3 regions of the Sphingobacterium sp. SGL-16 genome follow, and region 3 is predicted to be linked to each of the others. Evidence: riboswitches for the same ligand, from Rfam matches in the RefSeq annotation. Region 3 holds a riboswitch; each other region holds the start of a gene.
What was found. A riboswitch is a leader RNA that binds a small molecule or an ion and turns the genes downstream of it on or off. The one in region 3 is predicted to bind thiamine pyrophosphate.
Positions count from the first base shown of each region.

Region 1: another riboswitch for thiamine pyrophosphate. It lies ahead of pnuC (nicotinamide riboside transporter PnuC); the one in region 3 lies ahead of thiS (sulfur carrier protein ThiS).
Region 2: another riboswitch for thiamine pyrophosphate. It lies ahead of G5B32_RS13960 (TonB-dependent receptor); the one in region 3 lies ahead of thiS (sulfur carrier protein ThiS).

Region 1 is NZ_JAAKGQ010000002.1:95,682-106,319, reverse strand. Features, by position in the region: gene G5B32_RS01445 (acyl transferase) at 1-624, opposite strand, end outside; gene fabG (3-oxoacyl-[acyl-carrier-protein] reductase) at 704-1,447, opposite strand; gene G5B32_RS01435 (malate:quinone oxidoreductase) at 1,686-3,179, shown strand; TPP riboswitch at 3,191-3,321, shown strand; gene pnuC (nicotinamide riboside transporter PnuC) at 3,375-3,983, shown strand; gene G5B32_RS01425 (acyl-CoA dehydrogenase) at 3,985-5,070, shown strand; gene G5B32_RS01420 (LLM class flavin-dependent oxidoreductase) at 5,108-6,103, opposite strand; gene G5B32_RS01415 (THUMP-like domain-containing protein) at 6,155-7,339, opposite strand; gene G5B32_RS01410 (aspartate kinase) at 7,332-8,600, opposite strand; gene G5B32_RS01405 (RsiV family protein) at 8,619-9,428, opposite strand; gene G5B32_RS01400 (YggS family pyridoxal phosphate-dependent enzyme) at 9,444-10,133, opposite strand; gene G5B32_RS01395 (DUF4296 domain-containing protein) at 10,225-10,638, shown strand, end outside.
Region 2 is NZ_JAAKGQ010000050.1:5,183-15,820, reverse strand. Features, by position in the region: gene dusB (tRNA dihydrouridine synthase DusB) at 1-61, shown strand, start outside; gene G5B32_RS13980 (hypothetical protein) at 82-618, opposite strand; gene G5B32_RS13975 (lipopolysaccharide biosynthesis protein) at 651-2,159, opposite strand; gene G5B32_RS13970 (acylphosphatase) at 2,170-2,451, opposite strand; gene G5B32_RS13965 (amidohydrolase family protein) at 2,470-3,639, opposite strand; TPP riboswitch at 3,767-3,898, shown strand; gene G5B32_RS13960 (TonB-dependent receptor) at 3,955-6,411, shown strand; gene dtd (D-aminoacyl-tRNA deacylase) at 6,494-6,952, shown strand; gene G5B32_RS13950 (nucleotide pyrophosphohydrolase) at 6,959-7,285, shown strand; gene G5B32_RS13945 (TonB-dependent receptor domain-containing protein) at 7,416-10,196, shown strand; partial or broken gene G5B32_RS13940 (IS110 family transposase) at 10,482-10,638, opposite strand, start outside.
Region 3 is NZ_JAAKGQ010000005.1:17,968-28,605, forward strand. Features, by position in the region: gene G5B32_RS03105 (5'-methylthioadenosine/S-adenosylhomocysteine nucleosidase) at 1-267, opposite strand, end outside; gene G5B32_RS03110 (S-ribosylhomocysteine lyase) at 268-774, opposite strand; gene G5B32_RS03115 (antibiotic biosynthesis monooxygenase family protein) at 928-1,227, opposite strand; gene purL (phosphoribosylformylglycinamidine synthase) at 1,375-5,043, opposite strand; TPP riboswitch at 5,230-5,327, shown strand; gene thiS (sulfur carrier protein ThiS) at 5,389-5,595, shown strand; gene thiC (phosphomethylpyrimidine synthase ThiC) at 5,620-7,434, shown strand; gene G5B32_RS03135 (thiamine phosphate synthase) at 7,431-8,003, shown strand; gene G5B32_RS03140 (hydroxymethylpyrimidine/phosphomethylpyrimidine kinase) at 7,991-8,722, shown strand; gene thiE (thiamine phosphate synthase) at 8,715-9,332, shown strand; gene G5B32_RS03150 (thiazole synthase) at 9,329-10,102, shown strand; gene thiH (2-iminoacetate synthase ThiH) at 10,109-10,638, shown strand, end outside.

The DNA of each region.
Region 1 (10,638 bases), on a different contig from region 3:
TTTTCCTTTCATACCGCCCGTTTCCATAACGATTAATTCAGGAAAGTCGACTTTGTATTTCTCAACAAAATCCAATAGGGCATAGGTGACACCTATTAATAATGTCTTTGTGCCTTTGGCTTGTAATTGTTGCAAAGTCGCATAAAGTTCATCGTGATTGTACAGGAAGTAATTGCTTTCGGGCTGTTGCGAGGCTTGAATCAAATCATTCACCATATAGATTAACGAAGAACCTTCACGTTCTAAGTAGGATGGAAGCAACGCTAATACTGCAATATCTTTGATACTACCATAGAACTGTTCAAAAGCTTTACGAAAGCTCATTTCATACCATTCCAAGTCGTACACATGGTGCTGACTGTTGATCATTCCTGTAGTACCCGAACTGGTAAAAGTAATTTGTGGCATACTATCTAGCGTCGACACCTTTTGTGTTTTGAAGAATTGAATCGGTAGAAAAGGAATTTCACTATAATGGCTGATAGCTGAAGTGTCTATATGCAGATTGCGTACATATTGTTGGTAGACTTTATTGTTTTCAAATTGATATTGGAAAACTTCTAAGGCAACACGATTGAAATCTTCTTCATTCTGAATAGAAAAAACACTTTCTTTAGCTATCATAGTGTGCAAATATAAGCATAAAAAAAGCGTCTCAAATTACTCGAGACGCTTCCAATCGTTTTATTACAATAATATTTTATTATACCATACCACCATCTACTGACAATGTTTGTCCTGTGATGTATGATGATAAGTCAGAAGCTAAGAATAAACAAGCATTCGCGATATCGTCTGTAGAACCCGCACGTTTCAATGGAATACCAGCTTCCCAACCTGCTACTACTTTCGGATCTAATACGTCAGTCATTTCTGTACGGATAAATCCTGGAGCAATCACGTTTGCACGGATATTACGAGAACCTAATTCTTTAGCTACCGATTTAGTGAAACCGATGATACCTGCTTTAGAAGCTGCATAGTTCGCTTGACCTGCATTACCTTGGATACCAACCACCGAAGACATATTAATAAATGAACCTTTACGGTTTTTCATCATAACTTTAGAAGCAGCTTTCGTTACGTTGAAGATAGATTTCAAGTTTACATTGATCACATCATCCCAGTTTTCTTCTGTCATACGCATCAAAAGACCATCTTTTGTAATACCTGCATTATTAACGACGATATCGATAGTGCTAAAATCAGCAACAATGTCATTAATTAATTTTTCTGCTTCATCAAATTTTGAAGCATCTGAGCGATAACCCACGACTTTAGTACCGAAAGCTTGTAGTTCTTGCTCCAAAGCTTGACCTTTTTCTACAGATGAAAGGTATGTGAAAGCCACATTAGCGCCGTGTTGAGCAAATACTTCTGCGATTTTACGACCGATTCCCTTAGAAGCACCGGTTACTAAAGCTGTTTTTCCCTCTAATAATTTCATATAGCAATTTTTATAGTTTCAATTTTACCTCTGATGAAGATTCCTTCATTTTGGAGTTAAAAACAAAAATACACAAATTTTGAAATTGTAGTAATTTATTAAAAAATGACAGTGAATTTCATTTCCGAACCAAGATTGACTTTTTGTTAAAAAATTTCAAACTATATGAGTATAAATTGACAAAATCATTCGTTAGAAAGATTTATGAATGTTAATTTTGTTGGAATTAATACTAGTCATGGGCAAGAAAAAACAAAAATCAGAAGTTGATGTAGTGCTAATTGGTGGGGGTATCATGAGTGCTACTCTAGGTACATTGATCAATGAGTTAAATCCTGATATTAATATTGAGATTTTAGAGCGTTTGGACGTTGTAGCAGCTGAAAGTTCGGATGCATGGAATAATGCAGGAACAGGTCACTCTGCTTTATGTGAATTGAACTATACGCCTCAACAAGCTGATGGTTCAGTAAAAATTGATAAAGCCATCAAAATTGCAGAACAATTCGAGATTTCGAAACAATTTTGGGCATATTTGGTTGAAAAAGGGGTTATTCAAAATCCTGAACACTTCATTCGCAAAGTGCCTCATATGAGTGCGGTATTTGGCGAGAATGACGTGAAATTCTTAAAAACACGTTACGAAGCATTGACTAAACAAACGTTGTTCAAAGGTATGGAATATACGGAAGACAAGACGTTGTTAGAGCAATGGGTTCCATTAATGATGCAAGGTAGAACAGGTAATGAACCTATCGCTGCTACAAAAATGGATATCGGTACGGATGTGAATTTCGGTGCATTGACTAGAGATTTAATTAAGCATCTTTCTACAAAGAAAAACATTAATATTTCGGTTAATCAAGAAGTAAAAGATATCGATCGTGAAGATGATGGCCGTTGGGAAGTAGAAGTAAAAGACCTTAAAACTGGTGATAAACGCGAAATCAAAGCGAAATTTGTATTCATCGGTGCAGGTGGTCACTCTTTATTATTGTTAGAAAAATCAGGTATTCCTGAAGCTAACGGTTACGGTGGTTTCCCTGTAGGTGGTCAATGGTTGAGATGTACAAATGAAGAAATCATCAAACAACACCAAGCGAAAGTATACGGTAAAGCATCTGTAGGTGCTCCTCCGATGTCTGTACCTCACTTGGATACACGTTATATCGATGGTAAACAAGCATTATTGTTTGGTCCTTATGCAGGATTCTCCACAAAATTCTTGAAACAAGGTTCATTCTTCGATTTACCAGCTTCTATTAAGTTGTCAAACATCAAACCGATGTTGTCAGCAGGTTTGGACAACTTAGATTTAACTAAATATTTGATTACGGAGGTGATGAAAAAACCAAAAGACAAATTAGAGTCTTTAAAACAATTCATGCCTACAGCAAAAATGGAAGACTGGGTTATCGAAAAAGCAGGTCAACGTGTACAGGTTATCAAAAAAGATCCTAAACATGGTGGTGTGTTAGAATTCGGAACAGAAGTAGTTTCAAGTGCAGATGGTTCTATCGCAGCTTTATTAGGTGCTTCTCCTGGTGCTTCGACTTCAGTGGCTATCATGATTCAATTATTGAAAAAATGTTTCCCTGAAAGAGCCAAATCAACAGAATACAAAAATAAACTTCGTGAGATGATTCCTTCTTGGGGTCAATCATTGAATGACAATCCAGAACTTTGTGCGCAAGTTCGCGAGCATTCGCAACGCGTATTGAAAATGGATTAATATATAAGTAAAAGAAACTTATGGGGTGCTAGAGTAGAGCCGAATAGGCTCTACTTTTTAAGCTGAGATTATACCCAATTCCGTCTATCGGAAGGAACCTGATCCAGGTAATGCTGGCGTAGGGATTAATTTCTAAAAGCTGTCAAAATATTAGCATTTCCGTAAGTGTAGTTTTAAAAATTATAACGCACTTAAATGGAAATTATAGACCAAATTATAAAAGCCTTTCACGCCACTTCTTGGTTAGAAAGATTCTCTGTGCTTTGCGGCATTATCCAAGTACTTCTTAGTAAAAATAATAAAGTATCTAATTATCTTTTTGGTATTTTGGGTATTGTATCCGGTATGTATGTACTTTTTGGAGCCAAACTTTATGCGGATATCGCTTTAAATATGTATTATCTCGTCATGAGTATATACGGTTGGTGGTATTGGAAAACGAATAAAGATGCGAGCGAACAACCTATTACTTCCTGTACTTCACAAGAATGGACAACGGTTATTGGTATTGTACTTGGCGCTTTTGCGATTTTGTATTTCTTTTTGATATACGTGACCGATTCGGATGTGCCTATTTGGGATGCTTGGGTTTCTTGCACGGCCTGGGCAGGTATGTGGTTATTGGCTCGACGCAAAATCGAAAACTGGATTTTGCTCAACATTAGCAATGCTTTTGCTATTCCTTTATTGATTCACAAAGACTTATATTTATTTGCTTTACTCACGACTTTCCTGTTTATTGTAGCCATTTTTGGTTATTTCAAATGGGCTAGAATTATGAAACTCGAAGCTAAACTATCTTAATATGCACCTAGACGAACAGACTATAGCCGTAATCCGCGATGCACAATCCAAATCTATTCAAGCGAAGCAATTGGTACCTGAACAATTAGATTTAATTTATAAATACAATTGGTTTAACATTTGGGTTACGAAAGAATACAAAGGGTTGGATTTGAGTTTAATAGATGGGTTTAAGTTAATTAAGAATTTAGCGTATTGGGACGGAGGCTTTGCGTGGACAGTAACACTTTGTTCAGGAGCGAATATGTTTGCTGGTTTTATCAATGCCTCACTGGCAAAAGAAGTTTTTGCGAATCCAAAAGTTTGTTTTGGTGGTAGTGGAAGGGCTAATGGCAAAGCTATTTTTGACGGTGAAAAATATCATCTCACAGGTGTGTGGCAATATGCTACAGGAGCGCCACATTTAACGCATTTTACGCTGAATGCTTTTATTTACGATGGAGATGTTCAAAGGGTAAATGCACAAGGCGAATCGGTGATTTATTCCTTCTTCGTGCCAAAAGAGCATGTGTTGATTCATTACGATTGGGATACGTTTGGTTTGGAATGTACGGCCTCACACAGTTTTTCGCTGGATAGTGTAGCTATCGATAAAGCTTATGCTTTTGAACTGAAACCTTCGGAACGTAAAGTAGAAAGTACACTTTACAAAATTCCGTTTATGACCTTCGCCGAGTTGACTTTGCTTCCTAATTATTTGGGGATGTATAAGCGTTTTTTGGATTTAGTCGAAAAGTACTTTTTTGATAAGTCCAAAAATCCCGATTGGGCGGAGAAGTACAGTAAAACTCGTTTTCGTCAGGTAGATAGCTATCAGCAATTAGTTGAAAAGTATGAGCAAAAAGCAGAGGCTCTAATCCAGCAGCTTTGGGAACAAGTTTCGGTCGATGCAGCAAATATCTCCGTAGAGTTATTATCTGAAATTGCCACCGAATCAAGAAGAATAGTTCGCGAAATCAGAGAAGGGGTAACTTCACTATTTCCTTTGGTAGGTATTTCTGGAGCACAAAAAGACAATGAACTGAATATTGTCTTCCGCAATATTTTTACGGCTACGCAGCATAGTTTATTGAATTTGGAGGTGTAACAAAAATGGCTGATAAATTATGTATCAGCCATTTTTGTTATTTTTCTATCAATGCTTTCGCAATAATATCAAATGCTTCTAAACGTTTCTTGGCATCAAAGATATAATTTGTTGCCATGATCTCATCCGCTTGATATTGTTCAGCAAAAGCCAAAACATCTTCACGAATTTCTTTCTCTGTACCAATAAACGTACAATTTACCATACTTTGCACGGCTTGTTCTATTTCGGGAATGCCATCATAGATTGGTTTTTCCGTGGGAGGAGAAAGTGGTTTACGTAAATTCGTCAAGATTCCTGCGAACATATTGAACAAACTCGTGGACTGGAATTGCGCTTCTTCTACAGTTTCTGCCGCCACAATGTTTACACAAATAATAAAATAAGGATTTTGTAGATATTGAGAAGGTTGGAATTTTTCGTGGTAAATTTCTGTAGCTTGTTTTAACATAGCAGGAGCGAAGTGTGCAGCAAAAGCATATGGTAAGCCCAATTCAGCAGCTAAATAAGCACTATCAGTACTAGAACCTAAAAGGTAAATCGGAATATCTAAGCCTTCTCCTGGAAATGCACGCACTTTGGCTTGTACATTGTTTTCATCCAAATATTGCTGTAATTCTAAGATGTCATCTTTGAAATAGAATGACGTATTCAAATTATTGCGACGCAAAGCCATCGCAGTGAGTTGATCTGTTCCAGGCGCACGACCTAATCCCAAATCAATTCTTCCCGGATAAATACTTTCGAGTGTGCCAAATTGTTCAGCAATAATCAAGGGCGTGTGGTTTGGCAACATAATACCGCCGGAACCTACACGGATTGTATTGGTTTTGCCTGCAATATGGCCGATTAAAACCGAAGTGGCAGAACTCGCAATATGCGGCATATTGTGGTGCTCTGCAAACCAAATACGTTCAAAACCTAATTTTTCGATATGTTGAGCACCATCAACAGCACGTTGAATGGCTTCTGATGGGTTACTGTTTTTACAAATTGTGGCTAATTCTAGAGCCGAAATTTTTAGTTTATTCATAGTAATTTAAATATACAATGAATAGGATAGAAGATTGTAAGCTGTATGTCTTTATTCAACTTTTGAGCAATGAATGACAATATGGTTTTCCGCGTAGTCCGTCAAAAAATATAGGAAATCTGCTCCTCCGTCTTTGATTTTGAATTTCTTACGAATCTCATCTACTTTTATTGGGAAATTTTTGGTGGCTACATTCGCCTTTGCAAACGTGTTTAGTTTCTTAAATTCGCCTAAAGAGTACACGTTTTGGATTTTAAAAATACGTCCAGGAAAATCCTTAACCAAATTTTCGGAAGTATAGAGGTGTGTATGTGTATGCAGTTTAAACAAGCCAAATGCTTTGGCTACACTTTTAAAAGCTCCAGCTTTGGTAATAGCCACATCTGGATCGTACAGATAGTTTAAGGGTTCGGATGTTTTGACTAAAGTTGATTTTTCTTCTTCTGGTGTGAAAGAAATATTCTGCAACTGGTCAGAAAACAAACGAATAGCTGTTATTGTAGTTTCTCCATTAAAATCTCGATCCTGCAAGAACAACAATTCTTTGCAATCACCATCTACACTGATAACATATAACAATTTTACGTGCTTCAACTTCTGTAAAGCCGAATTGATATCCATCAACGGAGAAAGTTTGCACAGAATATAACGCGATTTACGGAAAAACATGTCCTGTAGCTCGACGATATTAGGTTCACAGTCTTCTAATAAGAATACTTTTGCGTGATTAACCCGGCGGGAAGGATCAATGTAAATATAATCCAAGGAGTCATCTTCTTGCTCTTCGACAAATTTGACGCCGTCCGTATGAAGCGGAACTAGGTTGCGTACACCAAGCTGCTCCGCATTGTGCTTTACGATTTGGGAAAGTTTTTCGTTTAGTTCACAATGGACAACTATATGCGCTTCTTGCGCAATATAACAACTATCTACACTAAAGCCTCCAGTTAAATCGACCACTTTGCTTCCTTTGCGAATCAATGATTGCTTCACCAAAGCGGTATGCTCCGAAGAACATTGTTCCAAATTGATTTTATCGGGATAATAAATGTTTGCTGAATATGCCCAAGTCGGCAACTTCTTGCAGGCACGTTGCCAGCCATCAATTTGGGCTGCCAATTCGGATGGAGAAACGTCTGGAAAAGGACTTTTCTTAAAAGCAACAACCGCTGGATCCAACTGCCTGTTAGCTTTTATATAATCCTGAACCTCTTTATGTAAGATGTTTCTATTCATTCAAATCTTTAACCAGAATCTGACAAGTATATTGATCCTTAAGTTCGCGAATTATTTCTTTATTTACTAATACTCGATCAATTGTTTGTTGATTGTAATAGCGAATGGTGATTAATTCTAACCCTTTTTCGACGGTTACTTTAAATCTCTTTTCTAAATCTTCTAATAAAGCATCAATATTTGTACCTGTATTATCTACACTAATTGCAAAACTAATAGCACTGTTGTGCATCATATTAATCTTTATACGATGCTCATGCAATAGATTAAATATGTGAGATAAGTTGTCTTCTACGATAAAAGAGAAATCTCGCGGTTGAATATTGATAAATACCTGATCTACCTTAAAGATAAAGGATGGAACGGGTAGAGTCTGATTTGTAGTGCGTATAACTGTACCGGGTTTCTCCGGATTGATGAAAGAACGAACATTTAATGTTATCTTCTTGTTTTGTAGTGGTTTAATTGTTTTAGGGTGAATTACCGTTGCACCATAATACGTTAATTCGATTGCATCCGTATACGATAACTCGGGAATAAGCTCTGTTTCAGCAAACCATTTTGGATCGGCATTCAATACACCAGGTACGTCCTTCCAAATGGTGATATCTTCCGCATTGAGACAGGAAGCAAAGATTGCAGCAGAATAATCTGACCCTTCGCGACCCAAGGTTGTTGTGAAATTCTCCGAAGTCGAACCAATAAAACCTTGTGTAATCGCAATATATTCATCCAAAATTTCTGGCAAGTCTCGGCGGATTTTGTCTTCTGTCAATTGCCAATTTACTTTTCCTTCACGATAGGTATTGTCCGTCTGAATATAATCACGGGCATCGATCCATTTAGCTTTCATGCCTGTATGAACCAGATATGCCGCAATAATTTTTGAAGAAAGTATTTCTCCTAATGACACTATCTGATCATATAAATAATCGTATGTATCTTGTGGTTCTTCCTCCAGTATCCATTCCACTTCCACAAAAGTATTGGCTATTTCGTCAAAAATGGGGTGGTTTGGATCTTCGAAAAGATTATGTAATATTTGATAGTGCTCTTGTTTCACCTCATTCAGGTAACCAAAATAATCACCATTTTGATGAAAATAAGCATTGATAACTTGCTCTAGTTTATTTGTGGTCTTGTTGATGGCTGAGACTACGACTATTAATTCCGAAGAATTGTATGTGGAGATGATGGAAGTTACGTTTTTGATATTGTCCGCATTCTTTACAGAAGCACCACCAAACTTAAATACCTGCATGTATAATTTCGTATAAGGTTAATTTAAAGACTGTCTCAAACTGTGAATGTACTTTTGGCCTACAGGATTCAGGATGTTTTCGATATCCGAATAGGGGATTTCTAATAAAGTTGGTCCCTCAGCGTACGGTCTTATTTCGTATTCATTGTAATAAATGACAAAACTATTTTTGGTTAGTCCAAAATTGTCGTTGACCGCAAAAATACCATTTTCAAAAAAGAAATCCTTTTCTAATGAGGCAGAATCTGATAAATTTTCATTCTTTCTAAAATGTTTCTCTGCGATTTTTGTGAATGTGGGAATATTCTCTTTTTGAATTATGTCCTTTAGTTCGATCTTTTTCTTTTTTTCCAGGTCAATAGTAGAGATTATCGTGTAATGATTGCCATGAGCACCGCCAGTATATTCGTCCACAGCTGTAGCCAAAGTCAAAAATAATGGAGTATTGGTCCACACTTCACTAGATACATTTTTGTACCAAGGGAAGTTTATGCTTTGCGTACTGCTTTCTTCCACAAATTCATTGTAACCTAAAATAAAGGATTCGGCAGCAATCTCTGGCGATTCATCTCCATCCACTAAAATATAGGGAGATAAAATTTCATTCAAAGTTCGATCGTGAAATATAGGATAAGATATTTGGTAATAAGCCGTGTCTATATTTCCTTCACTCTCCACCAGATAAGAGCTAATATTCTTATGTATATTGTAAGTGTAAGACACCGTATCGCGCGGAGTAACTTGTTCCTGCTGCGATTGGGATTTTACATTACCTTGCGAACAGGAATTAAACAATATAAAAGCGAATATGTAGGCTAATTTTACCATTAAATAATGCAATTTTTATTTTGCTTTGAAATGTTTGATGACTCTTTTTCCGAATAATGTACTACCTAGGCGAATCATATTACTGCCTTGCTCAATAGCAATTTTGTAATCCGAAGACATGCCCATAGAAAGCGTATCAAAGGATTCTTCTTTGCGGAAATAACTTACTTTGATGCCATCAAAAAGCATTTTTAATTCATAAAACTCTTCTTTAATGAATTTTTCGTTGTCGGTATTTGTCGCAATTCCCATCAAACCACGGATACGTACATTTTCTAATTCAGCATATTCCTGACTTTCTAATAATTCAATAAGTTCAACATGATCTAAACCAAATTTACTGTCTTCATCAGCAATATAAATTTGTAAGAGACAATCTATTATACGATTGTTCTTATGTGCATGTTTATTGATTTCTTTCAGAACCTTTAATGAATCTACAGATTCAATCATAGCCACGAAAGGAGCAATATATTTTACTTTATTGGTCTGTAAATGACCTACTAAATGCCATTCAATGTCTTTAGGGAGTTTTTCGTACTTATCAACCATTTCTTGAACCATATTCTCTCCAAAAATACGTTGACCAGCATCATAGGCTTCTTGTATATCTTCTATAGGTTTAGTTTTCGATATCGCCACAAGAGTTACACCCAAAGGTTTTAACTCGGTCTGAATTTCCTCAATATTTGTCGTAATGCTCATTATAAAATCTAATTAAGAAGATAAAATTATTATTTTACAAGATGTGGCTCATAGAAGAGTATCATTTCGTAAATTTGTACAAATTTAAGCAATGCAAAGGTTATTATACAGCATATTTATATCGTTTTTTTTGATTCTTTCTTGTGCCAAGTCCAAACCGAGTGGAGTAGTTTCGGAAAGTAAGATCACAGAGATACTTACAGAAGTTTCTATAGTGGATGGTTATTTGAATACTCTGCCTTCAGACAGTGCTAAGAAGGTAATGCCTGTATTGTATGATAAAATATTTGATAAGTACGATATTGATTCTGCTACTTTTGTCAAAAATTTGAATTTCTACTTTGGTAATCCGAATTTGACAGATAAAATCTATGGCGATATCAACAAAAATTTAAGTAAATACGAACGCGAATTTCATGTTGAAGATTCTATTCGTAATGCGAAGCAACAAGATAGCATGCAACGTGTATATCATATGCAACGTATATATAGTCGTATAGAAAAC
Region 2 (10,638 bases), on a different contig from region 3:
ACAAGAAATCTTAGAAGTTTTAGAAGATATTAAATATAATTTTACAGAAATAGCCGTCTAAAAAACGGCTATTTTATTTTGTTAAAAGGCAAAACCAACACCAATCATTCCTTTACCCGTCACTGCATCTCCGGGCCCACGATCTCCAATAAATTTTCGGGCTATCCCCAGATTTAATTCAAAAACAAACTTTTTCTTTGCAACCCATTTTCCTCCTAATCCAAACCCCAATCCACCTGTAGTATACACTGCACTTTTACCTCTGTTGCTTTCGTCAGTCCAGAATACATTGTCATATTCTCTACTGATTGTAATAGGAACAAAACCTTCTACATAGAGCCCAGAAGCGTATTTGCTTCCAAAATAAGCTCTATAAAAAGGTGAAATCTGCGTAAAATCTTCAAGATCATCTCCGAATCCAAAAATAGCATTTGCTCCTACCCCAGAATCTTCTGAGATCAATCGTTCATAAGAAGCATTTAATGCTAAACCTCCAATAAGCCAGAATGGGTCTATTAGAATATCACTTTTTCTATAATTAGGCAGTTCTTCGGGATTTTGGGCAAAGGCGCCAAAAATTGATGAAAGAATCATCATCGAAAGTAAAAATCTCTTCATAAAATAATTATATATTAACCTCTAATATATAACTATTTTTTAATCTTACCAGTTATATTGACAATAAATTTTCTTTCTAAATAAAAAACAAATACTAACACTAACACCAACAGAAAATTGCTCAACCAAACATTATTGTCCAACACAAAGTACATGAAAGCTGTCGAGGCAACAGATATCAACATGTAGCCTACTGCTTTGATCACATTGTACGGAATAGCATAATTCTTCTGTCCTAGAATGTAAGAAAGGGTAACCATTACAAAATAGGTAAGTGTAGTAGACAATGCTGCCCCTACATAAGAATAAGTTGGAATCAATACAATATTTAATATTACTGTAATTATCGCTCCAACTCCTGAAATATATAATCCATATCTCGTTTGATCAGATAATCTATACCAAATAGAAAGATTCATATAAATTCCTAAAAGGACATTATTAAACAATAATATTGGCACAATATGTAAACCAGACCAATATACTTCTCTTTCTAATTTCCCTCCTCGAATGAAATCCTTCAGCCAAGAAATATTTGCACAGAGACCTATCATTACTATCACCATCGCTATGATAAAATATTCCATTATTTTGGCATACACCTGCTTGGAATTTTCATTTTTCGCATAAGAAAAGAAAAATGGTTCTGCTCCCAATCGAAATGCCGTCACAAAAAGATTAAGGAAAATCGCAATCTTTGCTACAGCACCATAGATTCCCAAATCCCGTTCTCCCTCAGTGGTTGGAACAAGTTTTGGAAACATCATTTTGTCCAAATGTTCATTAATAATAAAGGAAATGTTTGCAATAAGTATGGGGAAGCTATAACTAATCATGCTTTTGATCAAAGCAGCATCAATCTTAAATGAAAACTTAGCAATTTGTGGTATCAACAAGGCTAATGTAACTACACTCGCTATCAAATTAGAAATAAACACATTACCTAACCAACCTTCTCTAAACCATCCTTCAGCAAGCTCTTGCCAAAATGTATATTTATCTATCAAGCTCGGAAGCCAATACAACAAAAATAGATTACAGAATACCAATACACCAATATTGACAATCTTAATGGCGCCATATCGGATAGGTCTTCCTTCCGCACGCAAACGCGCAAAAGGAACCACCGCCAAGGCATCGGCACCTAAAATAACCGCAAACAATTTTACGAAAATGATATATTCAGCAGGATTGAGGTCAACAGATTTTATAAAAGATGCTATAGGTTGCGCAAAGATGAACATTGTCGCTACGAATATTACAGTAGCAAACAGCGTCACGATAAAACTATTATTAAAGACTTTTTCCTTATCTTCTTTTTCTACACGCTGCAAATAACGGAAGTAGGTCGTTTCCATACCAAATGCCAAGATGGCATTAATCATGGCCGCATAAGAATATAAATTAGTGAATATCCCGTAGATGGACGACTCAAACTTGCGAAGAAAAACTGGCGTTAGTAGAAAATTTAAGACACGCGCGATAATAGTAGTCAATCCGTAGATTACGGTATCACTTAGGAATTTTTTTATGCCCGACACAATAGATGAATTATTTAAGACGCTTTAGAACTTCGAAATTTTTGAAACCTTTTATATCAGAAGTTTCTTCTACATCTAATGATTCTACCTCAGCACGGTCTGGTCCTTCATGGCAAAATTCCACTAACGAGTCTAGTGTAAAACTATCCCCTTCAGCTTCTATATAGACAGAACCATCATTAAGATTAACGACAAAACCTTTAGCTCCCAATTGGTCAGCTACAGCTTTTGTCGTTGCTCTAAAATAAACGCCTTGTACTTTACCTTTTACTTTGATATTAATGTGTTTCATTAAAGCAAAAGTAAGCAATTATATAATTCTTTCTAATGTAACCTCGTCAGTGATTTTTAAATTGGTTATATTTTTTAACAAGACCAATCCAGGAGTCTTTCCTACTTCTAATGAACCAAGCTCTTTTTCAAGCCCCAATGCTTTAGCGCCATTAATTGTAGCCCATTTAATCGTTTCCAGAATATTCAACTCGCGATTTGCTTGATGCAATGTCTTCAGCTCATCCAAAATACTCAAAGTATTATTAGAAGCTAAACTATCCGTACCTAATGCAATATCAAATTTGTGATTATTAAATAATTGAACCTTCGGTAAAACATTTTCAATGTAAAGATTGGCTTTCGGACAAAGACACAAAGTTACTTTTCGCCCCATTCTCGTAATAAAATCCAAATCTTTAATAGAAGTATAGGTATTATGTACTAGAATAGTATGATTAGACGCTGGCAGATAATTCAAATAAGATTGAATCGAATTGCGGGCTTGCGCTTTAAATTCCTTTAAGTCTAGCCCTATCTTCTCATAAAAATTCAAGAAATCACCTGTTTTATATCGGAACAATTTATTCTCCTCTTCACTCTCTTGATTGTGAATAGAAATAATATTGTCTTCGCTTACAGACTTCTTAAAAGCCTTGAATAATGATTTAGAACAAGAATAAGGAGCATGAGGTGTAATTGAAGAATGCGTAGAATCAAAATAAAACTCGATATCTCGTGCCTCATCAATCTTTGCATTCACCTCCTCTTCCTTAAGACCTATAATCTCAACAAAAGTATGGTAAACAATTTTACTAGTATTTTTTATCTCTGCAGAAATAGCAGTATTTGCATGATCACCCACTGCTTGAATCCCATTTTCAAACATGAATTGATCTGCTTTTTGCATTGCGGTTATTATCTCTTCTGTATCTTTACCTCTATTTTCCATTACTTTCCCAATGAATTCCACTAGTCCAGTCTTTTCAGGAATAACGTTGAATAAATGAGATAACTCCAAATGACAATGCGTGTTCACAAATCCTGGAATTAACACTCCAGAAAATGATTTAACATCAGCTTTATTAATAGATGTATCTATATCCTTATAGACACCTATTACCTTCCCATCCTCTATAGCTACTATACCATTTTTTATAGGATCTGACGTTACAGGAATAACATAATCAGCGGAAAAGTATTGTATCATTTAATTTTATGTGTGTGTTGTGTGATTTTAAAAAATAAGATTTCTCCAATTTTTTGAGAAAGATACAATTTTTTAGTAATAATTATATCATTTTTTTATTAATACCATAAAAAAAAGGTAGATTTGCTTTATCGAATAGGGGTGCCTTGTTTACAACACAAAGACAGGCTGAGATTATACCCGGTTTAATTTATAGGAAAATAAATTAAACACACCTGATCTGGATAATGCCAGCGTAGGGAATGGGCGGTTAAATAGAAGTTGCTGTAACCCCTTGCAGTAATTAGGTTTAACTCAAAAAAACAGAATTATTTTATGTTTAAGCAATTTATTGCTACTGGGGCATTGAGCCTCATCGCGACTGTATGTTTCGCACAACAAATTATTACCGTCAAAGTGGTAGATGAGAAATCTACAGCTCTTAAAAACGCGACTGTCGTATTAGGAAACACAGCGAAACAGACGGACAATAACGGTACCGTACAATTCAATATGCAAAATCAAAGTTCTTTATTACTGAATGTAAAACATTTGGGATATAAGGAATTCAGCATTCGTACATTAGCAAATCAATTAGAATATAATGTACAGCTGCAATTAGCTACCATTCAATCCGATGCTATTTTTGTCTATGCTACACGCGCAAAAGAAAATTCAGCTACTACGTTTAAAAATTTAGACAAAGAGGAAATAAAGAAAAATAATCTGGGACAAGATATTCCTTATTTATTAGATCAAACTCCTGGGGTTATCATTGGTTCGGATGCTGGCGCAGGAATTGGGTATACCAATATGACGATCCGTGGATCAGACAATCAGCGCATCAATGTTACTTTAAATGGCATTCCGCTAAATGATGCCGAAAGCATGGGTTCCTTCTTTATAAATCTTCCAGATTTTGCATCGAGCACCGAAAGTATTCAAATCCAACGCGGTGTTGGAACTTCTACAAACGGAGCTGGAGCATTTGGTGCTTCGTTGAATATCCAAACGGATGCTTTGGAAACGAAGCCTTATGCAGAATTAAATAACAGCTTTGGATCGTACAAGTCTTGGAAAAATACAATCAAAGCAGGAACAGGCTTGATTAATAACAAATTTGCCTTTAACACCAGACTGTCTCGCATCAGTTCTAATGGTTATATAGAGCGAGCAACATCGGACTTGAAATCGCTTTATTTGGATGGCGGATTGTATACGGATAAACATATTTTAAAAGCTACTGTTTTCACTGGAAAGGAAAAAACCTACCAAGCTTGGTATGGAACTCCCGAACCTTTGTTGACTGGTGATAGAACTGCTTTGGAAGACTATGCCAATAATGCTTTTGGATTATATTCAGGTAGCGAATTCGAACGTCTTCTAAACGCAGATAGACGTTATAATTATTATACTTATGACAATCAAACGGATAACTACACACAAACGCATTCTCACCTACACTATACCTACATTGCAAATGAAAAATGGAATTTAAACGCAGCATTGCATTATACACGCGGAGCGGGTTATTATGAAGAATTCCGAGAAAATGACAGATTATCCAAATACGGTATTCCAAATTTGGTTCAAGGTGGGAGCACTATTGCAAAATCGGATTTAGTACGTCAAAAATGGTTAGACAATCATTTCTATGGCACAACCTTTTCAGCGAACTATAAACCATCTAATGCATTAAACTTTACTTTTGGGGGAGCCTATAATGAATATTTGGGTGACCATTATGGTGAAGTAAAATCTGTAGAAATCTATCCAAATCAACTATTTGATGATAAATATTATTTCAATGATGCTAAGAAAAAAGATTTCAATACATATTTAAAAACAGACCTCAAATTAAATGATTGGCTATTCAACTTAGATGTACAATACCGAAACGTAAATTATCGTGTCAATGGCGATGACGACAAGGTAAAATCAATCAATTTTAAGGATAACTTACACTTTGTCAATCCTAAATTTGGTATAACTTATTTTTTGAATCCAAATTCCAACATATACGCATCATACGCTTACGCTAGCAAGGAACCTATTCGTAAGGACTATGTAGAAAATCCGCGTAATGAATTTCCAAAACCAGAGAAAATGCAGGACATAGAGGCTGGATACCGATTTAGAAATGAAAATTTCAATGTGGGAACAAATTTTTATGCGATGTTATACAAAGATCAATTAATTCCTACGGGGCAATTGAATGATACTGGAGGGGAGATTCGTGTAAATATCCCTAAAAGCTACCGCATTGGTTGGGAATTGGATGCTAGCTGGGCTATTCATCCTAAATTTATTTGGTCAGCAACCGCAGCTTTGAGCGAAAATAAAATTAAAAACTTCATAGAATACGTCACTGTACTGGATGATGAATGGGAATTTGTGAAAGAAGAACAATTCTATTATAAGAACACGCAAATTGCAAAAGCGGCCAACACCATTCTTTCAAACAATTTCACGTATTTGCCTACAGAAAAATGGTCTATTTCACTATTGACAAAATATGTTTCAAGAGTATATTTAGATAATAGTTCGGCTAAAGAACGTTCTATTGATCCTTTCACCTATACAAATCTGAAATCACAATATTCGTTTTCGGCTCTTGGAATCAAAAATATAGACTTATTAATATCTGTAAATAATATTTTCAACTCAAAATATGTTACCTCAGGATATACCTGGGGACAGATAGTTGAATCCAAAGGCACCCGTGATTATTATAATTTTTACTACCCGCAGGCTACTACAAACTTCTTAGTAGGGCTCAATTTGAGATTTTAATTTTTTTACTGAATATTTATTTTGGCGGTAATCAGTTAGATTACCGCTTTTTTGTGCGTGATGAAATTTATACTTTTACATCATGCGAGCAGTTATTCAACGAGTATCACATGCATCCTGTACGGTAGATGATAAGATTACAGGAGCTATTGAACAAGGATTATTAGTTTTATTGGGTGTTGAAGAGGAAGATAAAAATGACGATTTGGAATGGTTAGCCAATAAAATTGTCAATCAACGCATTTTTTCGGACGAAAATGGATTGATGAATAAATCCATTCAAGACATCAACGGGAATATTTTGCTTATTTCTCAATTTACACTTTTTGCACAAACAAAAAAAGGCAATAGACCCTCTTTCATCCGTGCGGCAAAACCAGATAAAGCGAAACCGATGTACGAAGAAATGGCTAAACTATTGACTTCGTTACTGAATAAAGAAGTTCAATTAGGCATTTTCGGAGCCGATATGAAAATAGATTTACGCAATGATGGCCCTGTAACGATTATAATGAATACCAAAGACAAGGATAATTTTTAATTGATTATGACGATAAAAGAAGCCCAAGAAATTGTAGACAAATGGATCACCACTACTGGAGTTCGTTATTTCAATGAATTGACGAATACAGCGATGCTTATGGAAGAAGTAGGGGAAGTTGCTCGCATTATGGCGCGTCAGTATGGAGAACAGTCTTTCAAAAAGTCTGACAAAGAAGTCAATTTAGCTGATGAAATGGCGGACGTGCTTTTCGTTTTAATCTGTCTCGCGAATCAGACTGGCGTAGATTTAACGGAAGCGCTGCAAAAGAATTTAGATAAAAAAACTAACCGCGATTCTGAACGTCATAAAAATAACGAAAAGCTAAAGTAATCGTATATTAATCAATTTTCGGAAATTCATTTAACAAGATAATTAATACTAAAAATTATTCATCAAAAATAATCTAGTTAGTATATAGATTTTATATATTTGTATCATTAACTATTTTAATTCGTGAACAATGAAGCAGATATACCAACTCACCACATTTTTGTTTTTAATCGTGCTAAGTGCAAATCTTAATGCACAAACCAAAACACTAAAAGGATATGTACGTAGCAATAACGCACATATTGCAGGAGCCACAGTTCGAACAAATGATGGCATTTCCAAGACTACAAATGCGCAAGGCGAATATTACCTTGAATTATCCGATAAATCACAATCCATTACGGTATCTTTTGTTGGATATACTTCCCTTACCAAGCACATATCCGAAGCTATTAATAACACGTTAGATTTTGATCTTGAATCCAAATCTTTGGATGAAGTAGTCGTAATAGGTAGCCGCGCCGTACCGCGCACGAATCTGGAATCCACAGCTCCAGTAGATGTCATCGATATTAAAAATCTAACAAAAGATGTAGCACAAGTCTCTTTAAATCAACTATTTAATTATGTTGCTCCCTCTTTTAATTCCAATACACAGGTTATTTCAGATGGTACAGATCATATAGACCCTGCTTCATTAAGAGGTTTAGGTCCCGATCAAGTATTGGTTTTAATAAATGGCAAACGTCGTCATACCACTTCTGTCGTGAATATCAATGGTACTTTTGGTAAAGGTTCTGTTGGTACAGACTTAAATGCTATTCCTACCGCAGCTATTAAACGTATTGAGATTCTTCGTGATGGTGCTGCCGCGCAGTATGGTTCGGACGCGATCGCGGGAGTAATCAATATTATATTAGAAGATAATGTACAAGAATTACGTGCATCGGCAACATATGGTGGATATGCATCAAAAAATGCAGAAGATAAATTTGATGGTCAGACTGTACAAGCCAACTTAAACTTTGGTTTACCCCTGGGAAATCAAGGTGGATACATTAACTTCTCAGGTTCTTATGACTTCCGTGAACCGACAAACAGACAAAAAGAATTTACAGGGGTAATCTTTTCCGATTACAACAACCCAACAGAATATCCAAATCCTACAGGAGCAAATATCACAGATGCGGAATTGGCAAAAAGAGGCCTTACACGCGGAGATTTCGTTTCACGTATTGGTCAAGCACAAACAAGAGGAGGAGCATTATTCTTCAATTCGGTTATTCCTTTAAATGAACATGCAGAAGTATATGCTTTTGGTGGTTTGAATTATCGTAATGGTGAGTCAGCGGCTTTCAGAAGACAACCGGCACAACTAACCCAAAATATAAGCGAAATCTATCCTTTAGGTTTTCTTCCCTTAATTGTTACAGACAATTATGACCAATCGTTTGCTACGGGTATTAAAGGAAAAATTGGCGAATGGAATGCAGATTTCTCTAATTCCTTTGGCAGAAATTCCATAGATTTTAAAACGGAAAACACCTTAAATGCCTCTTTGCTTAAAGCTTCACCTACTAGCTTTGACGATGGAGGCTACCGTTTTGCTCAAAATACGACCAACTTCGATATCAACAGATTTTTTGAAAACAGCTTAGCTGGAATTAACGTAGCATTTGGATTAGAGCATCGCTATGAAAACTATAAAATAGTAGCTGGAGAAGAGGCTTCTTATGCTGATTATGGCAAAGCATTACGGGTCGGAACGGATGCTAATGGAAATGCTATATTGATACCAAATATCAATGGAAATGTGCAAACACGATTTGCAGCAAATGGTAGTCCATATGCTTCAGGAGCACAAGCCTTTGGAGGATTTAGACCAGATAATGCGGTGAACGAATCACGTTCATCTGTTGCTGCTTATGGTGATGTAGAGGTGAACTTTAGCCCAAGCTTCTTAGTCACAGGAGCATTACGTTTTGAAAACTATTCAGATTTTGGTTCTACATTAAATTGGAAATTGGCTACACGTTACAAAATAGATGAACGCTTTAATTTTAGAGCTGCTGCTAGTACGGGATTCCGTGCTCCATCTTTGCACCAAAGATATTTTAATGCCACATCTAGTTTATTCGTAGAAGGACAAATTATTAACTCTGGTACTTTTACAAACGATAGTCGTCCAGCGCAATTATTAGGTATTCCTTCCTTGAAACAAGAAACATCACATTCGTATAGTGCTGGTCTTACAGGAAACTTTGGCAAATTAAAAGCCACTGTAGATGGATATTATATTCGTATTGATGACCGCATTGTGTACACGGGTAATTTCTCTGGTTCAAATGCGGCTGCTGCGAGCGAACAAGACAAAGAAATCTATGCGTTACTTCAAACAGCGAATGCTTCTTCGGCGAGATTCTTTGCCAATGCGATTGATACGGAAACAAAAGGTTTAGACGTAGTTTTTACCTATAATGAAAACATAGGAAAAGGCACATTGCGCACAGATTTATCAGGAACATTTGTTAAAACTAATATTTTAGGCGACATCAAAGCGTCAGAAAAATTATCGGGCAAGGAAAGTATTTATTTTGACCAAGCTTCTCGAATCTATTTGGAATCCGCTGTTCCTCGTCAGAAAATCAACCTTTCGTTCAATTACACGGTAGATAAGTTTAATGTATTCTTACGCAATGTATACTTTGGTGAAGTAGAAGGTGCTACCAATGTAGATGCTGACAGACAAACATTCGGCAGTAAGGTGGTTACAGATTTAAGTTTAGGATATCAGTTGACTAAAAACTTAAAATGGACTATTGGTGCGAACAATCTTTTTGATGTTTACCCAGATAAAGTTCGTGACGGAAGTTCTTTACAAGGTGCTGGATATTTCTTATATTCTCGAACCGGACAACAATTTGGATTTAATGGGCGATTTGCGTTCACTCGCTTAGCATTGACATTATAAAACTCCTATCAAAAGGGGAGAAAAATCTCCCCTTTTTTTCTGAAAGTCTTAGATCTATTTTAGATATAGGCAATATCTTATCAAACCAATGAACTATTCAAAGGTCATTTTTATCTTCATAAATTTTTTTATAGTTTTTTAGTTTACAATTTTTTGTTTTTAATGATTAAAAAAAACAAGAGTATAATTTTTTCTACGAGCTCTAAGGCATCAACTGTTGGTTCTTAAACGTCTGATATCAGTTTTATTTCCGGGGAGTCTAACCACCAAAAAAAGGACGATCTTTTAATTTTTGTAAGACGTATTTTTTAAAGTACTCAATTGTTTTTGTAATCTTTCTATTTTTCGTAATCTTCTGTTCTCCATAATTTTTACATCTTGTGGATGTAGTTGATAAGCTTCCTTATCTCTTAGAACATGATATGCGGCAATAAGTATTTTA
Region 3 (10,638 bases):
CGTATAAGCATCTCCTTGGGCAAAATATGTTGGATACAACACGTGCTCAATTGGATATTTGATAGAACCAACTGTACCGACATTGAGCAAGATTGGCTTAATCTCCAATGCTTGGATTTGCTGATACAATTTGGATAAAGCAATGGCGGCATTAACCTTTCCTACACCAATTTCATAAACCGCAATCGAATCATCTGCTGTGTCAAAAGCAAGTTCATTTTTATTCGCAACTAAAATGACAGTTTTAATATTCTTATTAAGTGTCATTTACGCTTCTTGGATGTAAGGGTATTCGAATTCTAATTTGCCCGCATTAATTAAATCTAAATAGTTTTGACAAGCTTTCAATGTGTTTTCGAAGTCCATAAAAGTATAGTTTCCGCAGCTGATTGGATTTTGGAATGGAACTACATAACCTTCTTCCAAAATAATTTCTAATACTTGTTTCATCAATGCTTGAATGTCTTGAGGAGTTCTGCTTGTTCCTGCTAATACCACATAAAAGCCTGTGCAACATCCCATAGGACCTACATAAATAACTTCGTCACCTAAAATCGTACGAATTTCTGTCGCAAAACAGTGCTCCAATGTGTGCATTACTTCAGGAGAAAGCATTCTTTCTGGAGAATTCGGACGAATCATACGAATATCGTATGTTGTATAAGCGTTTACCGCTGATTCATTTGTTTTTGAAGCTTTGGCATATATACCTTGTTTTAGTATAGTGTGATCTACAATAAAACTATTTACTACAGCTTTTTCTTTTGTATACATCTTCTTTTGGATAATGTTATAATCAATGAGTAGGTTGATTTATAACGTATTTTACATTAAAATTTTATTTGTCTCGCACAATAGGAAGACCTGTACAAAGATAACAAATTAATTTTTTACAGAATAACGGTGATTTATCTGTGGTATTGTTTCTTAACCCAGAATATTTGCTGTATCGTAATGCTCTACTGTAGGCATTGGGTCGTAGTAATGGTGCAATAATTTTGCCCACTCTTGGAACAATTCAGACTCGAAAAAAGTTACCGTATGGTCTTCTAAATTTTCCCACTCTACGAATTGAATGTATTCATTACTTTTTTCTAGACTTTTGTGTATGGAATGTCTGATATAGCCTTTGCTCGCAGAGATATATTGCGCCGCGATTTTGTAATCACGTTCAAAGTTCTCTTGTTGTCCTTCTTTAACTGTTAGTTTTACTACTTCTAATACCATAATTTTTATTGATTTATAAGTTGAATTTTAAAGATAGTTATAATTGAAAATACTACAAATTATTCATGTTGCTTGTGGAGAGAAAACAAAAAAATCCTCCTACACTTCTTAGCGCAGGAGGATTCCAAATATTACGATTTGTCCAACTTATTTCTTGTTTTCTAAACACCAGTTACGGGCATTGACAAATGCTTCTAACCAAGGTGATACTTCGTCTTGACGTCCTGCTGGGTAGTTCGCCCAGTTCCATTGGAAGATAGAACGCTCGATGTGTGGCATTGTTACCAAGTGGCGACCTGTTGCGTCACACATCATCGCTGTATTGAAGTCCGAACCGTTTGGATTGTGCGGATATTGCTCGTAAGCGTATTTCGCTACAATGTTGTAACGGTCTTCGCTGTAAGGTAATTTGAATTTACCTTCACCATGTGAAATCCAAACGCCTAAAGTAGAACCTGCTAAAGTACTCAACATTATAGACTTGTTGTCTTGTACTTTTACCGATACGAAGTTAGATTCGTGTTTGCCGGAAGTATTGTGGTGCATTTTACCGTGAACTTCATGGTCCGGATTAATTAAATCCAACTCCATCCACAATTGACATCCGTTACAGATACCTACAGATAGCGTATCCGGACGAGCGAAGAATTTTTCTAAAGCGATTTTTGCTTTCTCATTGTATTTGAAAGCACCAGCCCAACCTTTAGCCGAACCTAAGACGTCTGAGTTAGAGAAACCACCGACAGCACCTACGAATTGGATGTCTTCCAATGTCTCACGACCAGAAATTAAATCCGTCATGTGCACATCTTTCACATCAAATCCAGCTAAATACATGGCATTTGCCATTTCACGCTCTGAGTTCGAACCTTTCTCTCGGATGATAGCCGCTTTAGGGCGAGCACCATTGTAAGCAGGTTTCTTACCATCAAATTGTGTAGGGAAATTGAATGCTAATGGTTGATTTTTATAGTTATTGTAACGTGCATCAGCCGTACCGTTTTTCGATTGTTTTTGGTCTAACAAATACGAAGTTCTGAACCAAGTATCGCGAGTCTCTGTTACATTGAATGCGAAGGTGTCTTCGTTGTTATTGAAAGTTACTTCAGTACCTTCAATCGCTTGACCAATTTTCACCGCTTCTATACTTGCTTGCGTTAATGCTGCTTCGAAAGCTGCATCGTTTTTCGCTTGTAATACGACTGCAATATTCTCATTGAATAAAGCTTTTACTGTATCCGCTTCGCCTAAGTCAGATAAATCGTAGTTAGCCGCTAAGTTGACATCTGCAAAAGTCATCTCCAATAGGGTTGTGATTAAACCACCAGAACCTACGTCGTGACCAGCTGCAACTTGACCTGCTTGGATTAAATCTTGGATAGCGTTGAATGCTTTTTTGAAGTAAGCAGCATCCGTGATAGTTGGCACTTCTTTACCAATCTTATTCAAGATTTGAGCGAATGAAGAACCACCTAGCTTAAAGCTATCTTTTGATAAATTGATGTAATAGATAGAACCTGCATTTTTAGATAAAACCGGCTCTACTACTTTATTAATATCTGTACAGTTACCTGCTGCTGAAATAATCAAAGTTCCTGGAGCGATTACATTTTCACCATTTGGATACTTTTGTTTCATTGATAAAGAGTCTTTACCTGTCGGAATGTTGATACCTAATTCGATTGCAAAATCCGAACAAGCTTTTACTGCTTGGTACAAGCGAGCATCTTCGCCTTCATTGTTACAAGCCCACATCCAGTTAGCCGATAAAGAAACTCCAGCTAAACCATTTTTGATAGGAGCAAATACCAAGTTAGATAAAGATTCTGCAATTGCTGTTCTTGAAGCAGCCGCAGGGTCAACGATAGCCGCTACTGGCGAGTGACCAACAGTCGTTGCAATACCTTCTTTACCTTTGAAGTCTAATGCCATTACACCTACATTATTCAATGGTAACTGTAAAGGACCAGCACATTGTTGTTTCGCTACACGACCACCTACACAACGGTCAACTTTGTTTGTTAACCAATCTTTACAAGCTACTGCTTCTAATTGTAATATGTTGTTTAAGTAAGTAGGAACGTCAGCAACATTATATTCCACATCTGCGTAATTTCTCACGACAGTGTTGTCTTTCATGTATGTTTTTGGAGAAGAACCGAAGAAATCAGCCAAATCATAATCCATTGGTTTTGCACCCGTAGTTTGCGATTGGAAAGTAAATCTATGGTCTCCCGTTACATCACCAACCGTGTACATTGGCGCACGTTCACGTTCCGCCACACGTTGTAATGTTTCGATATCTTTCTCAGCAATCACCAAGCCCATACGTTCTTGGGATTCGTTACCGATAATTTCTTTTGCAGAAAGGGTAGGGTCGCCTACTGGCAATTTATCCAAATCAATTAAACCACCTGTTTCTTCTACCAATTCAGACAAACAGTTTAAGTGTCCACCTGCACCGTGGTCGTGGATGGAAACAATAGGGTTATTATCCGATTCGACTAAACCTCGAATGGCATTCGCCGCACGTTTTTGCATCTCAGGGTTAGAACGTTGAATCGCATTCAACTCAATTCCCGAACCGAAAGCACCTGTATCCGCTGATGATACTGCAGCACCACCCATACCGATACGGTAGTTTTCACCACCTAAGATAACGATTTTATCGCCTGTTTGAGGCGTGTGTTTTTTAGCTTGCTCTAATTTACCATAACCCACACCGCCTGCTTGCATGATTACTTTATCGTAACCTAATTTGCGACCTTCTTCTTCGTGTTCGAAAGTCAATACAGAACCAGTGATTAAAGGCTGACCGAATTTATTACCGAAATCAGAAGCACCGTTTGACGCTTTGATTAAGATATCCATTGGCGTCTGGTATAACCATTCACGCTCTTGTACCGCTTTTTCCCAAGGTCTGTCTTGCAACAAACGCGAGTAAGCTGTCATATAAATCGCTGTACCAGCCAAAGGCAAAGCTCCTTGACCACCAGCCAGACGGTCACGAATCTCACCGCCAGAACCTGTAGCTGCTCCAGAGAATGGCTCAACCGTAGTAGGGAAGTTGTGTGTTTCCGCTTTTACGGATAATACCGATTCAAATTCTTTCTCTTCGTAGAAATCTGGTTTATCAGCTGATTTAGGTGCAAATTGCGTTACTTTAGGCCCTTTGATAAAGGCTACGTTATCTTTATATGCAGAAATAATCTCGTTAGGATTTGTTTCAGATGTTTTCTTGATTAATTTGAATAAAGAAGTCGGTTGTTCTTCACCATCAATGATAAAAGTACCATTGAAGATTTTGTGACGACAGTGTTCCGAGTTTGCTTGTGAGAAAGCAAATACTTCTGAATCCGTTAATTTACGACCTAATTTAGTCGCTAAATTATTTAAGTATTCTACCTCTTCAGGGTTTAAAGCTAAACCTTCAGATTTATTATAGGCATCAATATCGTCGATTTCCAAAATAGGTTCTGGCTGAATATTGATGGTGTACATTTCTTGTGTCAAGGCAGCATATTTCTGCGAAATCATAGGATCGAAATCATTGAAATCTGCTGGAACAGGTTGAAATTCTTCAATACGAATCAAACCTTCAATACCCATATTCTGTGTGATTTCTACAGCATTTGTACTCCAAGGCGTAATCATCGCTGCACGAGGACCTACATAGTAACGGTTAAGGGTTTGATCGTCAAGTTTTTTGGCGTTGCCGAATAGCCAGTTGAGTTTTGTAATGTCTTCTTGTGATAAAGAGTTAACACTTTGAACAGCATAAACGATGTTCGATGGGTTCTCAAAGAAATGGATCATTATTGTATGTTAGTTTTGAACGTTCTTCAAATTAAAATACAAAAATACGCATTATTTTAGAATCATTTGCATGAAAGTAGATTTGTTGGTAAATAGGTATTTATTCACATTTCATACTTCTTAATGAAAATAAAAAGTTAAAAATTAAAAATATTATTGAAAAGTTAATTAAAATCCCTAAGTTAGTGTCAACTTTAGGGGTGTCTACATTTTTGTAGGCTGAGATTTTACCCTCATAACCTGATCTAGATCATACTAGCGTAGGGAAAAGTAAGATGTCTTCGTGTATTTGCATTTCGCAATTTCGTAGCCATTCCTAAAGTTTTACTTAAACAAAATTTAGGAATGGAACTTACAATCAATCATCAAATTTATTATTTCGACCAAGGGCTTAGCTCTTTAGAAGAATTGGTGTTGTTCAAGACCAAAGGGCAAACCAAAGGTGTCGCTGTGGCCTTAAATCAGCGTGTGATTCCCAAATCACAATGGTCAGAAACCAAAATTCAAAATCAGGATAATATTCTTTTGCTGACTGCTACGCAGGGCGGTTAATTCACTTTATAAATACACAAAATTATGAGACAAGACCAAATTACAACAGCCCCCTTTCCGAATTCAAGGAAAGTGTTCATTTCTGGGAACATTCATCCCATTAAAGTCGCCATGCGTGAGATTCAATTAAGCCCCACAAAAATGCGCAATGGTGTAGTAGAAATGAATCCTCCAGTGACCGTTTATGATACCTCTGGACCTTATACCGATGTCCATGCGGATATAGATGTACGAAGTGGTTTACCGCGAATTCGCGAACAGTGGATTTTGGATAGAGGGGATGTGGATATTCTTCCAGATTTCAGTTCTGAATATGGTAAGGAACGCCTAGCAGATAAAAAATTAGATCATTTGCGATTTCAATATTTAGCAAATCCTAAAAGAGCCAAAATAGGAAAAAATGTAACTCAGTTATATTATGCCAAACAGGGAATTATCACTCCTGAAATGGAATATGTGGCAATTCGTGAAAATCAACGCATAGAGCAACTCGAGAATGCTACCAAAGGGATTGCTCATCAGCATGAAGGTGAAAGTTTTGGAGCTAACACGCCAAAAGGAAAAATAACTCCTGAATTTGTTCGTGCTGAAATTGCAGCAGGCAGAGCCATTATTCCGAATAATATAAATCATCCCGAAAGCGAGCCCATGATTATAGGTCGTAATTTTTTGGTGAAAATAAATGCCAACATTGGTAATAGCGCAGTAACTTCCAGTATCGAAGAGGAAGTAGAAAAGGCGGTCTGGGCATGCCGTTGGGGGGCGGATACCATAATGGATTTGTCTACGGGTAAGAATATCCACGAGACACGTGAATGGATTATTCGTAACTCTCCGGTACCTATCGGAACAGTACCGATTTATCAAGCTTTAGAAAAAGTGAATGGCATTGCTGAAGATTTAACTTGGGAAATATTCCGTGATACATTGATAGAACAGGCCGAGCAAGGTGTTTCTTATTTTACGATTCATGCGGGCGTGCTTTTGAGATATATTCATTTGACCGCTAATCGTGTAACGGGTATTGTATCACGTGGAGGTTCAATTATGGCTAAATGGTGTTTGTTTCATCATAAGGAAAATTTTCTATATACACATTTCGAAGAAATCTGTGAAATTATGAAGCAATACGATGTTGCTTTTTCATTGGGAGATGGTCTTCGTCCTGGAGCTATTGCGGATGCGAATGATGCAGCACAATTTGCAGAATTAGAGACTTTGGGTGAATTGACAAAAATCTCATGGAAGCACGATGTACAGGTGATGATAGAAGGACCGGGGCATGTGCCGATGCATTTGATCGAAGAAAATATGGAAAAACAATTGCAAGAATGCGACGAAGCTCCTTTCTATACTTTGGGGCCATTGACAACGGATATTGCGCCGGGGTATGATCATATCACTTCAGCAATTGGCGCGGCAATGATTGGTTGGTACGGGTGTGCGATGTTATGTTATGTGACACCAAAAGAGCACTTGGGGCTACCAAATAAAAAAGATGTAAAAGACGGTGTGATTACCTACAAATTGGCTGCACATGCTGCAGATTTAGCAAAAGGCCATCCTGGAGCGCAGTATCGTGACAATGCATTGAGCAAAGCGCGTTTTGAATTCCGTTGGGAAGATCAATTCAATCTTTCGTTAGATCCAGATACAGCACGTGAATTTCATGATGAAACATTACCAGCTGATGCTGCCAAGGTTGCACATTTCTGTTCGATGTGTGGTCCCAAATTCTGTTCGATGAAGATCACACAAGAAATTCGTGATTCTGTGGAAGATGGGATGCTCGAAAAATCAGAAGAATTTATAGCAAACGGCAAGGAAATATATTTATGATAGTAGTCATAAGTCCAGAACAAAATTATCCAAAAGAAACATTGTGGGCAAATAGATTGCTGGAAGTTGGGTTAGAGTGTTTTCATATCCGAAAGCCTCATTGGGATGATGGGGCAGTATGCAAATATGTAGGGGAAATTGACCCAAGTTATCATGCTAAAATAGTGCTGCACGATCGATTAGAAGTTTCCCAGACATATGGTATAAAGCGCTTACATATCAGTGAAAAGAACAGAAAAAATAAGGTGATGGAAATAAAAGAGGGAATGACTTATTCGACTTCGGTTCATAATATGGCTGATTTTAATGAATTAGAAATGATTTGGGATTATGCTTTTGTGAGTCCAATTTTTCCAAGTTTATCTAAGGTCGGTTATGGTCAAAATACTGCTGTATTCCATCAATTAAAATCTAGAAAAAACTTTCATACAAAATTGATTGGTTTGGGAGGAGTTGCTCCCGAAAATATATCGAATGTATACGAAGCAGGCGTAGATGGGGTGGCTTTGTTAGGATATATATGGCAGTCATATAATCCTTTAAATTCCTTTATATTATGCAAAAGTTAAGGCCTTATGTACTATGTATTGGAGGTTTTGATCCTTCAGGCGGAGCAGGTGTTTTGGCGGATATCAAGACTTTAGAGCAAGTCAAAGTCATGGGGCTTTCGGTGTTGACGTGCAATACCCTACAGACCGACAAGGAATTTGTGACCTTAGATTGGTTTCAAACTGATGATATAGTGCGGGCTATTCGTAAGCTAATGAAAACATATCCGGTAGACTATGTAAAAATTGGAGTAGTTCGAAATCCAGCAATGCTTGGTCAAATTGTGAAAGAGGTACTTTCTATTCGTTCAAGTTGCAAAATTATTTGGGATACGGTGTTTGGTAGTTCTTCTGGCTTTGACTTTTTTGAGTTTAAAAATATGGAATTGCTACAAAATGTATTTCCCAAATTGTTTCTTATTACACCCAATAGTATGGAGTACAATCTATTGAGGCAATATAATCTGTTGCATGATAGGCTTTATGTGTTAAAAAAAGCGGGCCATAATCCCGAAGAAATCGGAGCTGATGTACTGTTCACTGCTGGAGAAGAAATAGAAGTACATAATGAACAAGTAAAACTTCCACCCAAACATGGCTCTGGTTGTGTGCTGGCGACCGCTATAACAGCATATTTAGCATTGGGAAATGATTTGGAAACGGCCTGTAATCTAGGAAAGGATTACATATTGAAGTTGTTGAAAAGTAATGAAACATTATTAGGTTATCACAATGAATAAGATTAGCAAATTGCAATATATCTCTCAGGGGAACACTTGGGAAGAGCAGGTAAATAATATTACAACGGCATTGAATCACGGCGTGAAGTGGGTTCAATTGCGTTGGAAAGAATCTCCAAAAGAACAAGTTTTTGATTTAGCGCGTTTAGTAAAAGTTTGGTGTATGTCCAATCAAGCCAAATTGATTATCAACGATCACGTGGATATTGCGAAATCTGTAAATGCGGATGGGGTACATTTGGGTTTAGCGGATATGAATATATCGGATGCGAAGAGGTTATTAGGTGAAGGAAAAATTTATGGGGGGACAGCTAATTCCTTAGAAGATATTTATCTAAGAATACAGGAAGGTTGTGATTATATTGGTTTAGGGCCTTTTAGGTTTACAGCTACTAAGTTAAACTTGAGTCCAATTTTAGGATTGGAAGGTTATAAAAATATTATAGCTCATCTCAAAACTTTGAATTCATTTCCGCCAATAATAGCTATTGGAGGTATTCAATTGGAAGATATTAAATCCTTACAAGATGCAGGAGTATATGGTGTGGCTTTGTCAAAATATATCACGGAAACACCGCAGGAAGTAATTAAAATTCAAGAATTATTATGAACAACAAACTTAAAATAGCAGATAAAATATTTGATTCCCGACTTTTTCTCGGAACGGGGAAATTCGGAGACTTAACACAAATGCAACAAGCTATAACGGTTTCTGGTTCAGAATTAGTTACTGTTGCTTTGCGAAGGGTAGATGTTAAGCAATCAAAACAGCAAAATATTATTCATTATTTGCAAGAAATAAAGGTGAACTTGTTGCCGAATACTTCGGGAGCACGTACCGCGGAAGAGGCTGTGATGTTAGCCGAAATGGGACGTGAGGCAATGGAAACAAACTGGGTGAAACTCGAAATTCATCCCGATCCACGTTATTTGATGCCTGATCCAATAGAAACTTTATTAGCTGCAAAAAAGCTAGTTAAAAGTGGTTTTGTTGTATTGCCCTATATTCATGCTGATCCTGTGTTGTGCAAACGGCTTGAAGAAGTTGGGACTGCAGCAGTGATGCCTTTAGCTGCGCCTATTGGAAGTAATAAAGGTTTGCGTACTATAGATTTTTTGGAAATTATCATCGAGCAATGTCATGTTCCTGTAATTGTGGACGCAGGTCTTGGCGCACCATCCGATGCGGCTAAGGCTATGGAATTAGGAGCTGATGCGGTTCTTGTGAATACCGCTATTGCAGTAGCAAATAATCCTATTGAAATGGCATTAGCATTCAAAGAGGCTGTGATTGCGGGGAGAAGAGCTTTTGAAAGTGGTGTTCCGCAGATTCGTCATTATGCAGAGCCATCCAGTCCTTTAAATACATTCTTATTTTAAAATATTATGGAAACATTTCTGTCTTATTTTCATAAGTATAAATGGGATGAAATAAAGTTTAAGATTAATAATATCAGCCCAGATGAAGTGAAAAGAGCGTTAGATAAACGCAAAAGATCATTGGAGGATTTTTTGATTTTGCTTTCGCCTGAAGCGGCAGATTTTCTACCTGAAATGGCAAATCAGTCGCAGTTATTAGCACGGCAACGTTTTGGAAAAACTATACAATTATTTGCGCCTTTGTACTTGAGTAATGAATGTCAAAATATTTGTACCTATTGCGGTTTTAGTTTGGATAATAAAATTAAGCGCAAGACTTTGTCTAATATGGAATTGCTGCTGGAAGCTTCAGAACTCAAAAGTCGAGGAATAGATCATGTGTTGTTAGTGAGTGGCGAAGCTAACCATACTGTCGGAATTGATTATTTCCTCAATGCTGTTCGTTTGCTAAAGCCCTTATTTTCGAATATTTCGTTGGAAGTGCAACCCTTGGAAGAAGATGAATATCGGTTATTGAATGAAGCTGGGGTACATTC